One region of the Micromonospora sp. NBC_00389 genome, then DNA from elsewhere that is predicted to be linked to it. Evidence: riboswitches for the same ligand, from Rfam matches in the RefSeq annotation. Region 1 holds a riboswitch; the other holds the start of a gene.
The links. A riboswitch is a leader RNA that binds a small molecule or an ion and turns the genes downstream of it on or off. The one in region 1 is predicted to bind cobalamin.
Positions count from the first base shown of each region.

Region 2: another riboswitch for cobalamin. It lies ahead of OG470_RS08895 (ABC transporter substrate-binding protein); the one in region 1 lies ahead of OG470_RS29845 (CbtB domain-containing protein).

Region 1 is NZ_CP107947.1:6,301,226-6,306,072, reverse strand. Features, by position in the region: gene OG470_RS29865 (DUF418 domain-containing protein) at 1-185, opposite strand, end outside; gene OG470_RS29860 (TetR/AcrR family transcriptional regulator) at 293-1,051, shown strand; gene OG470_RS29855 (histidine phosphatase family protein) at 1,068-1,718, opposite strand; gene OG470_RS29850 (CbtA family protein) at 1,715-2,488, opposite strand; gene OG470_RS29845 (CbtB domain-containing protein) at 2,479-2,682, opposite strand; cobalamin riboswitch at 2,718-2,864, opposite strand; cobalamin riboswitch at 2,997-3,212, shown strand; gene OG470_RS29840 (ribonucleoside-diphosphate reductase subunit alpha) at 3,416-4,847, shown strand, end outside.
Region 2 is NZ_CP107947.1:1,858,990-1,863,836, reverse strand. Features, by position in the region: gene OG470_RS08900 (FecCD family ABC transporter permease) at 1-1,150, opposite strand, end outside; gene OG470_RS08895 (ABC transporter substrate-binding protein) at 1,164-2,099, opposite strand; cobalamin riboswitch at 2,184-2,306, opposite strand; gene OG470_RS08890 (M14 family metallopeptidase) at 2,474-4,351, opposite strand; gene OG470_RS08885 (C39 family peptidase) at 4,563-4,847, shown strand, end outside.

The DNA of each region.
Region 1 (4,847 bases):
TTGAGGCCGCGGTCCACACCTTGCGGCGCGCTGTCGAGGCCCGGCTCGCCAGCGAAGACGACTCCGGCGACGTTGGCCAACGCGATGATCAGCAGCATCGCTCCGCGGGCCAGGTCCGGTGCGAGGGCGCGTTCGGCGCGAAGCACCGGCCCTCTCGATGTGCGTGGTGCGGTGTCGATGCTCATGTCGTCCCTCTCCCCGTCCGGCTTTAGTATGTCGGAGAAAGTATCACGGGCATACTAATGCCGTCTGGCATGATGAGCCCTGAATTCCGGAGGCGAACGAGGGGGCCATGACCAGCGACGACTTCGTTCCGGCTCGGCTGCGCCGGCTGTGGGGCATGTCCGAGTCGTCGCGGCTCGGGCGGCCGGCAGCCCTCGACGTCAATCGGGTCGTCGCTGCGGCGGTGGATATCGCCGACCGCGACGGGCTCGGCGGCGTGACGCTTCCCAAGGTTGCCAAGGTCCTCGGCTTCACCGGAATGTCGCTCTACCGGTACGTCGGCTCCAAGGACGAGTTGCTCACGCTCATGGCCGACGCCGCCATGGGCGTACCGCCGGACCCCCGCACCGACGACTGGCGGGACGGGCTGAGCGGTTGGGCCTTCGCGCAACGCGCGGTGTTCCAGCGTCGGCCGTGGCTGACACGCGTGCCCACCTCCGGACCGCCCTCCGGCCCGAATCAGATCGCCTGGATGGAGACCGGGCTGGCGGTCATGTCCCGTACCCGGCTCGACTGGGCACACAAGATCGGCGTCCTGTCGCTGATCAACGGCTACGTGGTCCAGTCCGTACGGCAGTACAGCGACCTCGCCGAGGGCAGGGCCGAAGGCCAGGGGCAGGCCGACGCCGAGCGCGACTACGGCCGCGCGCTGGTGCGTCTCGTCGAACCCGAGCGCTTCCCCGAGACAGCCCGGCTGTTCTCCTCGACGCTGTTCGAGGCGCCGCCGTCCGACACCCCTGACGCGACGATCGCTGACGCGGACTTCACGCTCGGACTGGAGTTGATCCTCGACGGCGTCGCCGTCAGGATCGGGCGCTCCGACTCCTGACGCGCGGTCCCGCCTCTCATGCCGGTCGCTTCGCGGTCGTAGGTTGGTGGTCCGCACCGACGTTCGGTGTCCCGCACGCCGGCGGCGCGCCCAGTCGTAGCCGCCACCGTGACCCGTCGCCGGTGAGCCGGACGATCGCCAGCGGCTCGACGTCCAGTTGCCGGAACGTCGCCAACGGCAGATCGAGGGCGTGGACGATCGCAACCCGGAGCACGATCGGGTGGGTGACGGCGGTGATCCGCTGGCCACGGCCGCGCTGCCCGTCCAGCCAGCGGCCGACCCGGTCCCGCAGCGACAGGACTGATTCCCCTCCGTGCGGCGCGGCGTCCGGTGCGGACAGCCACTCGCGCAGCGCCTGGGGCTGCTCGGTGCCGACCTCCTCCAGCAGCCGTCCGGACCAGTGTCCGTAGTCGCAGTCGGCCAGCGCCGCTTCGATGGTGGGCGTCAGGCCGAGGGCGTGCGCGGTCTGGGTGGCCGCCGCCGCTGGACTGGACAGGCAGACGTCGGTGGCGCCCAGGATCGACCGCTGGCCCGGCGCGGCGGAGGCCAGGGCGAGGGCGGCTCGCAGGCCGCCCTCGTCCAGGCTGTCGTTCTTCCCGCCGAACCGGGCCCGCCGCAGGGCGGCGGTGTGACCGTGGGCAACCAGCCGCAGGCTGGTGGCGGTCACGTGCTCAGGGGTGCGCTGGCGGTTCCGCGACGCCGTTCGTGGTTCATCAGGGCCGCGAACAGCAGGCCGATTCCGGTCCAGAGCACCACCTGGGTGCCGAGGGAGGCCAGTCGGAAGTCCCACAGCAGGGCGGCGGGAAAGTCGTCCGGGACCTCCTGGAACGACGGCAGCACCACGTAGGACACCGCGGTGACCAGCAGGAATCCGCCGAGGGCCGTGGTGGCCCGAAGCCACTGTGGCGCCCCGTCGCCGAGCGCTCGGTAGCCCAGCGAGCCGGCCCAGACGGCCACCAGGCCGAGCACCACCATCAGCAGGTAGGTGCCGGTGCGCTGGTCGATGGTGGCCGGGTCACCGACGGCCGGGGGATTGGCCGGGTACTTGATGAACGGCACGATCACCACGCCGAGCAGCGCAGCACCGGCCAGCAGCAGACCCGACCGTCCGTCGTCGTAGGCCCGCCGCCGGCGACACAGCAGGACGTACGCGGTGGCCAGCAGGCCACCCATCGCGGCGCCGAACAGACCGGTGGCCAGGAACAGGCCGCCACGCTGGCCAGACCTGCTGACCAGGGCATCCTCGTGATCGTGTCCGCCACCGGCGGGCTCGGCGTGCGCCGCGGCCTGCTCGATGGCGATGGCCCCCTCGACGTGTGGTTCACCGGCGACGTAGGCGAACGTTCCGGCGAGCAGACCCGCGGCCAGGCCGGCGAGCAGCCCGCGAAGGAGAACGCTGACGAACGTGGGCGCGGCCCTGGTGGCGGTCAGTGGCACGGGACACCGAGCAGGTGCCGGCCGTCGTGCATCAGCTCGTGCAGGTACATCCCGCTGCGCGAGACCGCCCCCTGGTCAAAGGCGACGAGATAGGCCAGCAGCGTGAGCACGGCGACGGCGGCCAGAACCGTCCACAGGAGACGGGTAGTGCCAGCGGGATGCACCAACGGCTGGCTGGACGTGGAGCTGGACATGCGTACGCGAACCTCCTCGGGGATGACGCGTCCCCATCGCAAGGCTGCGGACGACCGAGTGTCCTGGCTCGCGGCCCCTCCCGTAGAGGATGGGGACCGCTCACAGTGGCGCGACCGCGCCGGATTCACACCGGCTTCCCTCGCGTCGCCGCAGATAGTGGGTCGACCGTATCGGTGCCGGTCCGAACGGTCAACCCGGTCCCCGCGGCATCGGGGTGGACGGTCTCAGGCGTCGGTGACGGCCGTCACCAGTCCGGCCACCGACACGCCCGGGACCGACATGTGGGGTGTGACAACGGCGTCCCTCCCTATATATGGTGTCGAGCGCAGCTGGTTCGGCCGCTCATCCAGAGGGTCGAGGCAAGAGGGAACCCGGTGGAAATCCGGGACTGCCCCGCAGCGGTGAGTGGGAACGACCGCCGTCATCAGCACTGGGCCGCCAAGCGGCCTGGGAAGCGACGGCCAGTAGGAGACCGGCGAGTCCGGTCGTGCCCGCAAGTCCGAAGACCTGCCAGCGCGCCGTGCACCCGCACCCGGGTGGGCGGCGGTCCGACGCCGCGTGGGACGGCTGACGCCACCTGACCCACGCCCGTCGGCGTGGCGTCCGCCGGTGTCTGTCTCCTCGTGTCCGAGGGCCATCAGGTCTCGAACTCGCGAGGAGTGAGTAGTGACGGTCACCCAGGTAGCTCCGGTCACCGGCGACCCGACCCCGCCCGGCCGGCGGCGGACGCAGATGCATGTCCGCAAACGCGACGGCGCCAGCGAACCGGTTGACGTGAACAAGATCGTTCGAGCGGTCGAGCGGTGGACCGACGACCTCACCGACGTCGACCCGCTGCGGGTGGCGACCCGCACGATCAGCGGCCTGTACGACGGCGCGACGACCGCCGAACTGGACCGGCTGTCCATTCAGACCGCCGCCGAGATGATCGGCGAGGAACCGCAGTACTCCCGCCTCGCCGCCCGGCTGCTGGCCGGCTACGTCGACAAGGAGGTCCGCCGGCAGGGCATCACCTCGTTCAGCGCGGCGATCCGGATCAGCCACGCCGAGGGCCTGATCGGAGACGACACCGCCGCGTTCGTCGCCGCGCACGCCCGTACCCTCGACGATGCCGTCGATGCGGGCGGCGACCGGCGGTTCGAGTACTTCGGCCTGCGCACGGTGTACGACCGGTATCTGCTGCGCCACCCGAGCAGCCGGCTGGTGCTGGAGACCCCGCAGTACTGGCTGCTGCGGGTGGCCTGCGGGTTGTCCCGTACGCCGGACGAGGCGGTCGACTTCTACCGGCTGATGTCCAGCCTGGCCTACCTGCCCAGCTCGCCGACGCTGTTCAACTCCGGCACCCGGCACACCCAGATGTCCTCCTGCTACCTGGTCGACTCCCCGCGTGATGAGTTGGACTCGATCTACCAGCGGTACGCCCAGGTCGCCAACCTGTCCAAGTTCGCCGGCGGCATCGGCATCGCGTACTCCCGGGTCCGGTCCCGGGGCTCGCTGATCCGCGGCACGAACGGGCAGTCCAACGGGATCGTGCCGTGGCTGCGCACACTGGACGCGAGCGTCGCGGCGGTCAACCAGGGCGGCCGGCGCAAGGGCGCGGCCTGCGTCTACCTGGAACCGTGGCACCCCGACGTCGAGGAGTTCCTGCAACTGCGGGACAACACCGGCGAGGACGCCCGGCGTACCCACAACCTGAACCTGGCCAACTGGATCCCCGACGAGTTCATGCGCCGTGTCGAGGCCGACGAGCTGTGGTCGCTGTTCGACCCGCACGAGGTACCGGAACTGCCCGACCTGTGGGGGGAGCGGTTCGACGCCGCGTACCGGGCGGCCGAGGCGCAGGGCCGCTACGTGCGGCAGGTCCCGGCGCGGGAGCTGTACGGGAAGATGATGCGCACCCTGGCCCAGACCGGCAACGGGTGGATGACCTTCAAGGACGCGGCGAACCGGCTGTGCAACCAGACCGCCGAGCCGGGCAACGTGGTGCACCTGTCCAACCTCTGCACCGAGATCATCGAGGTGTCCAGCGACGCCGAGACCGCCGTGTGCAACCTCGGCTCGGTGAACCTCGCCGCCCACCTCACCGACGGCGGCGTCGACTGGGAACGGCTGCGCGCCACGGTCCGTACCGCGGTGACGTTCCTCGACCGGGTCATCGACATCA
Region 2 (4,847 bases), 3.4 Mb from region 1:
CGGTACGCAGCACGAGCACGAAGAACGGGCCGCCGAGCAGGGCGGTGACCACCCCGATCGGGATCTCGGCCGGGGCGGCGGCGGTGCGGGCCACCACGTCGGTCAGCGCCAAGAACGCGGCGCCGAACAGCAGCGACAGCGGCAGGATCACCCGGTAGCTCGCCCCGGCGAGCAGGCGGACGGTGTGCGGCACGATGATGCCGACGAAGCCGATCAGGCCGGTCGCGGAGACCGCCGCGGCGGTGCCCAGCGAGGCGGCGGCGATCAGCAGGTAGCGGGAGCGCTGCGGGTGCAGGCCGAGGCTCTTCGCCTCGTCGTCACCGACGGCGAGGACGTCCAGCTCGCGGCGGTGCAGCAGCACCACCACGGTGGTCAGCACGGCGTACGGCAGCACCAGCAGCACGTCGTGCCAGCCCGCGGTGGCCAGCCGACCGAGCAGCCAGGAGTAGACCTGCTGGATGCTGTCGGAGTGCCGTTGCAGCAGGTACGTCTGCCCGGCGGACAGGAACGCGGAGACCGCCACCCCGGCCAGGATCAGCATCGCGGGTGAGCGGCTCCGCCCGCCGGCACCACCGAGCAGGTAGGTCATCGTCACGGCGACCAGCGAGCCGGCGAAGGCCGCCAGTGGGATGGTCACCGGCAGCCCGGTGATCGAGCCCTGCCGACCGGCGCCGCCGAGGGCGATCACCGCGGTGACCGCCAGCCCGGCGCCGGCGGCAACGCCGAGCAGGTACGGGTCGGCCAGCGGGTTGCGGAAAACCCCCTGATAGCAGCCGCCGGCCAGGGCGAGGAGGCCGCCGACGAGCAGACCCAGCACCACCCGGGGCAGCCGCAGCTCGGTGACGATGGCGATTTCCCGCTCGGTCAGCCCGCTGTCCAGGTGCACCCCGGGGATCAGGTTGAGCAGCTCGGCGGCGACGCTGCCCGGCGGCAGGCTGACCGGGCCGATGGACACCCCGGCGATCAGCGCGACCAGCACCGCGAACACGCCGGCGACCAGCCAACGCTTGCGCAGCCCGGCGGGCCGGGTTCCAGACGGCAGCCCAGCGGGTCGGGCTCCGAACGGCAGCCCGGCGGGCCGGGACGGAGGCTGCGTCCCGGCCGGCTGGGTGGATGCTGCCGGTGCACCCGAGGGTGACGGCCCGGTCATCGACGGACGACGGTCACGCGGGCACCTTGGCGACCGCGTCGACGATGACCCGCAGCAGGTCCACGATCCGCGGGCCCCAGCGGGAGGCGATGTCGTCGTCCAGTGCGACCACCTGGTTGTTCTTCACCGCGGTCAGCCCGGCCCAGCCGCTGCGCGCCTTGACCGAGTCGGCGTTCTGCTGGCAGCACTTGGAGTCGGCCAGGAAGACGAAGTCCGGGTTGGCCTTGACGATGAACTCCTGGGAGAGCTGCGGGTAGCCGGCGCTCTTGCCGTCGGCGTCGGCCGGGTCGGCGATGTTGGTCAGCCCGACCTGGCTGTAGAGCGAGCCGATGAAGGTCTTGCTGGTCGCGCTGTACAGCTCCGGGCCCAGCTCGTGGAAGTAGGTGAGCTTCTCGGCGCGCTGCGGCACGTCCTTGAGCAGCTTGGCAATGTCGTCCTTCATCCGGCCGGTGACGTCGGCGGCCTGGTCGACGTGCCCGGTCAGGCTGCCCAGCTCGGTGATCTGCCGGTAGGAGTCGTCCAGCGTGGTCGCCGCCGGAGTCAGGTAGACCGGAATCTTCAGCTTGCCGAGCTGCTCGACGATCTTGTTTCGGTCATCGGAGAGCACCACCAGGTCGGGGCTCTTGCCGGCGATCGCCTCGGCGTTGGGCTGGAAGCCGGACAGGTCGCTCTTGGGCGCGTCGGCCGGGTAGCTGGACTGGTCGTCGACCGCGCTCACCTGCGGGCCGGCACCGATCGCGAAGAGCATCTCGGTGGCGGTGGGCGACAACGAGACGATCTTCTCGGGGCGCTTGTCGAGGGTCAGCGAGCCGACCGTCACCGGGTAGGCGACGGTCGCCGAACTGGCGCCGGCGGCCGGCTGGTCGGCGGCCTTCTCGGCGCAGGCGCCGAGGGCGAGTGCGGCGACCGCGAGGGTCGCGGCGAAGAGCCGGGGGGTACGTCTGGACATGGGTCCTCCTGTCGGTCGAGGAGTGTGGTGCTTCGCCGACAGGACTTTCGTGCGCCCGCCCACGAGGCGCCCTTCCTCGAGAGCGCGTGTCGCGACCGATCCGCAGGCGACCTGGCTCGTCCCCGCCGTCAGGACGGGGCATCACAGTTGCGGGACAGCGCCGGACTCACACCGGCTTCGCTGCGGACTGGTCGCTAAGACGGTAGCGCACCGCCAGGACGTGCCGGATCGATCAAGGACCGATCACCGCCGGTCGATCACCTGGGCCGCCCGATGACGGGGTGGGGTGGTCGACCGGCGGCGATATGTCCCGGATCCGCGGGGTCGGAGCGGGTGGTGGGGCCCCGCCGGGGGCGGGACGGGGCCCCACCCGATCAGGAGGCGGTGATGGTGACGTTGTCCACAGCCGCCTCCACCAGGCTGGCGCCGGAGGCGTCCGCCGCCTCGACGAGGATGCGCACCGACTGGCCCGCGTACGGGCTGAGGTTGAGGTTGGCCACCGCCCAGCTCCCGGTGCGGTTGGCTGCCGCGCCGGCCTGGGTGAGCAGCGCCGTGGTGCCGCCGTTGTGCACCACGCTCACCCGCAGGTAGTCCGCCGAAGAGGCGTTCGAGCCGTGCGCCAGGTACCAGGCCAACGACAGGGTCAGCGTGCCGGACGACGGCAGGGTCACCGCCGGGGACCGGGCGCTGGTCACGCCGCCGTCGACGTCGTGGTCACCGGCGGCCGATCCCGCGAGCCGGCCGGTGACCAGGTCGTTGGCGCCGGCGTACGGGGTGAGCTGCTTGGCCCCGCTGGAGGTGGTCGCCTGGGCGGCGCCCCGCTCGAACACCCCGGCCGTGGCGGTGTCGGTGCCGGACGGGTTGATCGTCCAGCCGGTGGCCGTCTCGAAGGTGTCCGACCAGACGGTGGTGCCGCCACCGCCGCCGCAGTACTGCGCCTGCTTGCCGATGGCCCGGTACGGGCAGTCGGCGTACTCGCTGAGCATCAGCACGGCCTCCCGGTTGCGGGTGGTCTGCGCGGGGATCACCTCGTCCGGCGGGTAAAAGCCGCCGCCACTCGCCGAGCCCGGGTACATCTCGAAGGTGTACGCCCAGATGTTGTGGGTGGCCCACATCCAGTCGATGCTGGTGCCGTCGGCGATGTAGAGGTCGCTGGACTGCTCCGGGGTGTAGCTGTTGGTGGCCGCCATCTGCTGGCCGATGGTGGCGAAGGTGTTGTACTGGTCCGCGCTCATCCCCGCCGGATTGTTGGCGGTGGTGTAGCCGAAGGGCCAGAGCACCAGTTGCGAGTAGGTGTGGAAGTCGATGTTCGCCTTGATCTGCTGGACGCCGCCGACGACCCGGCTGTTGACGAAGTTGCGCAGCGCCTGCGTCTCCGGGGCGGAGAACGCCGACGGGCCGCGGTAGGTCTCCGACGAGGTGCTGCCGGACGAGCCGCCGCAGCAGCCCCACTGGTGGGACCAGTTGCGGTTCAGGTCAGTGCCGACCGCGGACGAGCCGCTGTTCGGCTGCCGGTTCTTGCGCCACGACCGGTACGACCCGGTGGCGATGTCGTACTCGCTGCCGTCCGGGTTGACCGTTGGCACGATCCAGATCTCCCGGCTGTTGACGATGTTCGTGATCCGGGAGTCGGAGCCGTAGCTGTCGGTGAAGAGGTTGAGCAGGTAGATCGCCATCTCGACGGTCAGGTGCTCGCGGGCGTGCTGCTGGGCGTTGAACAGGATCTCCGGCTCACCCTCGTCGGTGCCGACGTTGTCGGAGATCTTCACCGCCATCAGGTCGCGGCCCTCGTACGACGCACCAATGCTGATCTTGCGGGCGATGGCCGGGTGGTCGGCGACGGCCTGGTTCACCACGGCGGTCAGTTCCGCGTAGTCGTGGAAGTTGGAGTCGGCGGGCGGGAACGCCAACGTGCCCACCTCGCCTGCGCCTCGCTCGACGTTCGGCGGTGGGGCGAGCGGTTCCAGCCGGAAGCCGAGACGGCTGATCGCGGCGGCCTCGGTGGCGGTGGCCGAGATGTGCAGTACGCCGTGTTCGGAGTAGTCGATGGCGGCCCCGGTGCGGGCCACCGCGGTGCGGTCGGCGACGGTCCGAGGGCCGAGCACCCGGTAGCCGGTGGCGGCCTGTTCGGCGGTCCGGTCCGGTGCTGGTCGGGCGGCGACCGGGGCGGCGCCGACGGTGGCGATTGCCAGCCCGGTGACGACGGCGAGCACCAGGACGCGGCGGAGAGGGGTGGGCGTGCGGAGGGCCATGGACTACCTCCTCGAAGGGCGGGAGATCCCGCTCGGTGGAGGACACTTCACCATCAGTCACATGGTCATATCAATATTAATCGCTGCCTAATGCATCCCAGGCGGATCATCGCGGCGGCAATGATTTTCCACCATCGAACATCTGGCGAAACTTCCCTCCAAGCGGAACACTGACCAGCGACGATGTCCCTCTCGACACCGCGGAGCACCCATGGCCAGATCCCGCCTGCGCACGGCCGCCCTCGCCGGCGTCACCGCGCTCACCCTGCTCGCCACCGCCGCACCCGCGGTGGCGGCCCAACCGCTCACCGGCGGCCGTCCGCACCCCATCACCCACGACGAGCAGATCACGTTCCAGGACTGGTCCGGGCCGGCGGACTGGCACCGGGGCGACCGGGCCGGCACCCGCGTGGTGCCCGGCGCCCGATCGGGCCTCACCCTGGCTCGCCCCACCGGCACCACCGAGTACGCCGACCCGCACAGCGGCACCACCCGC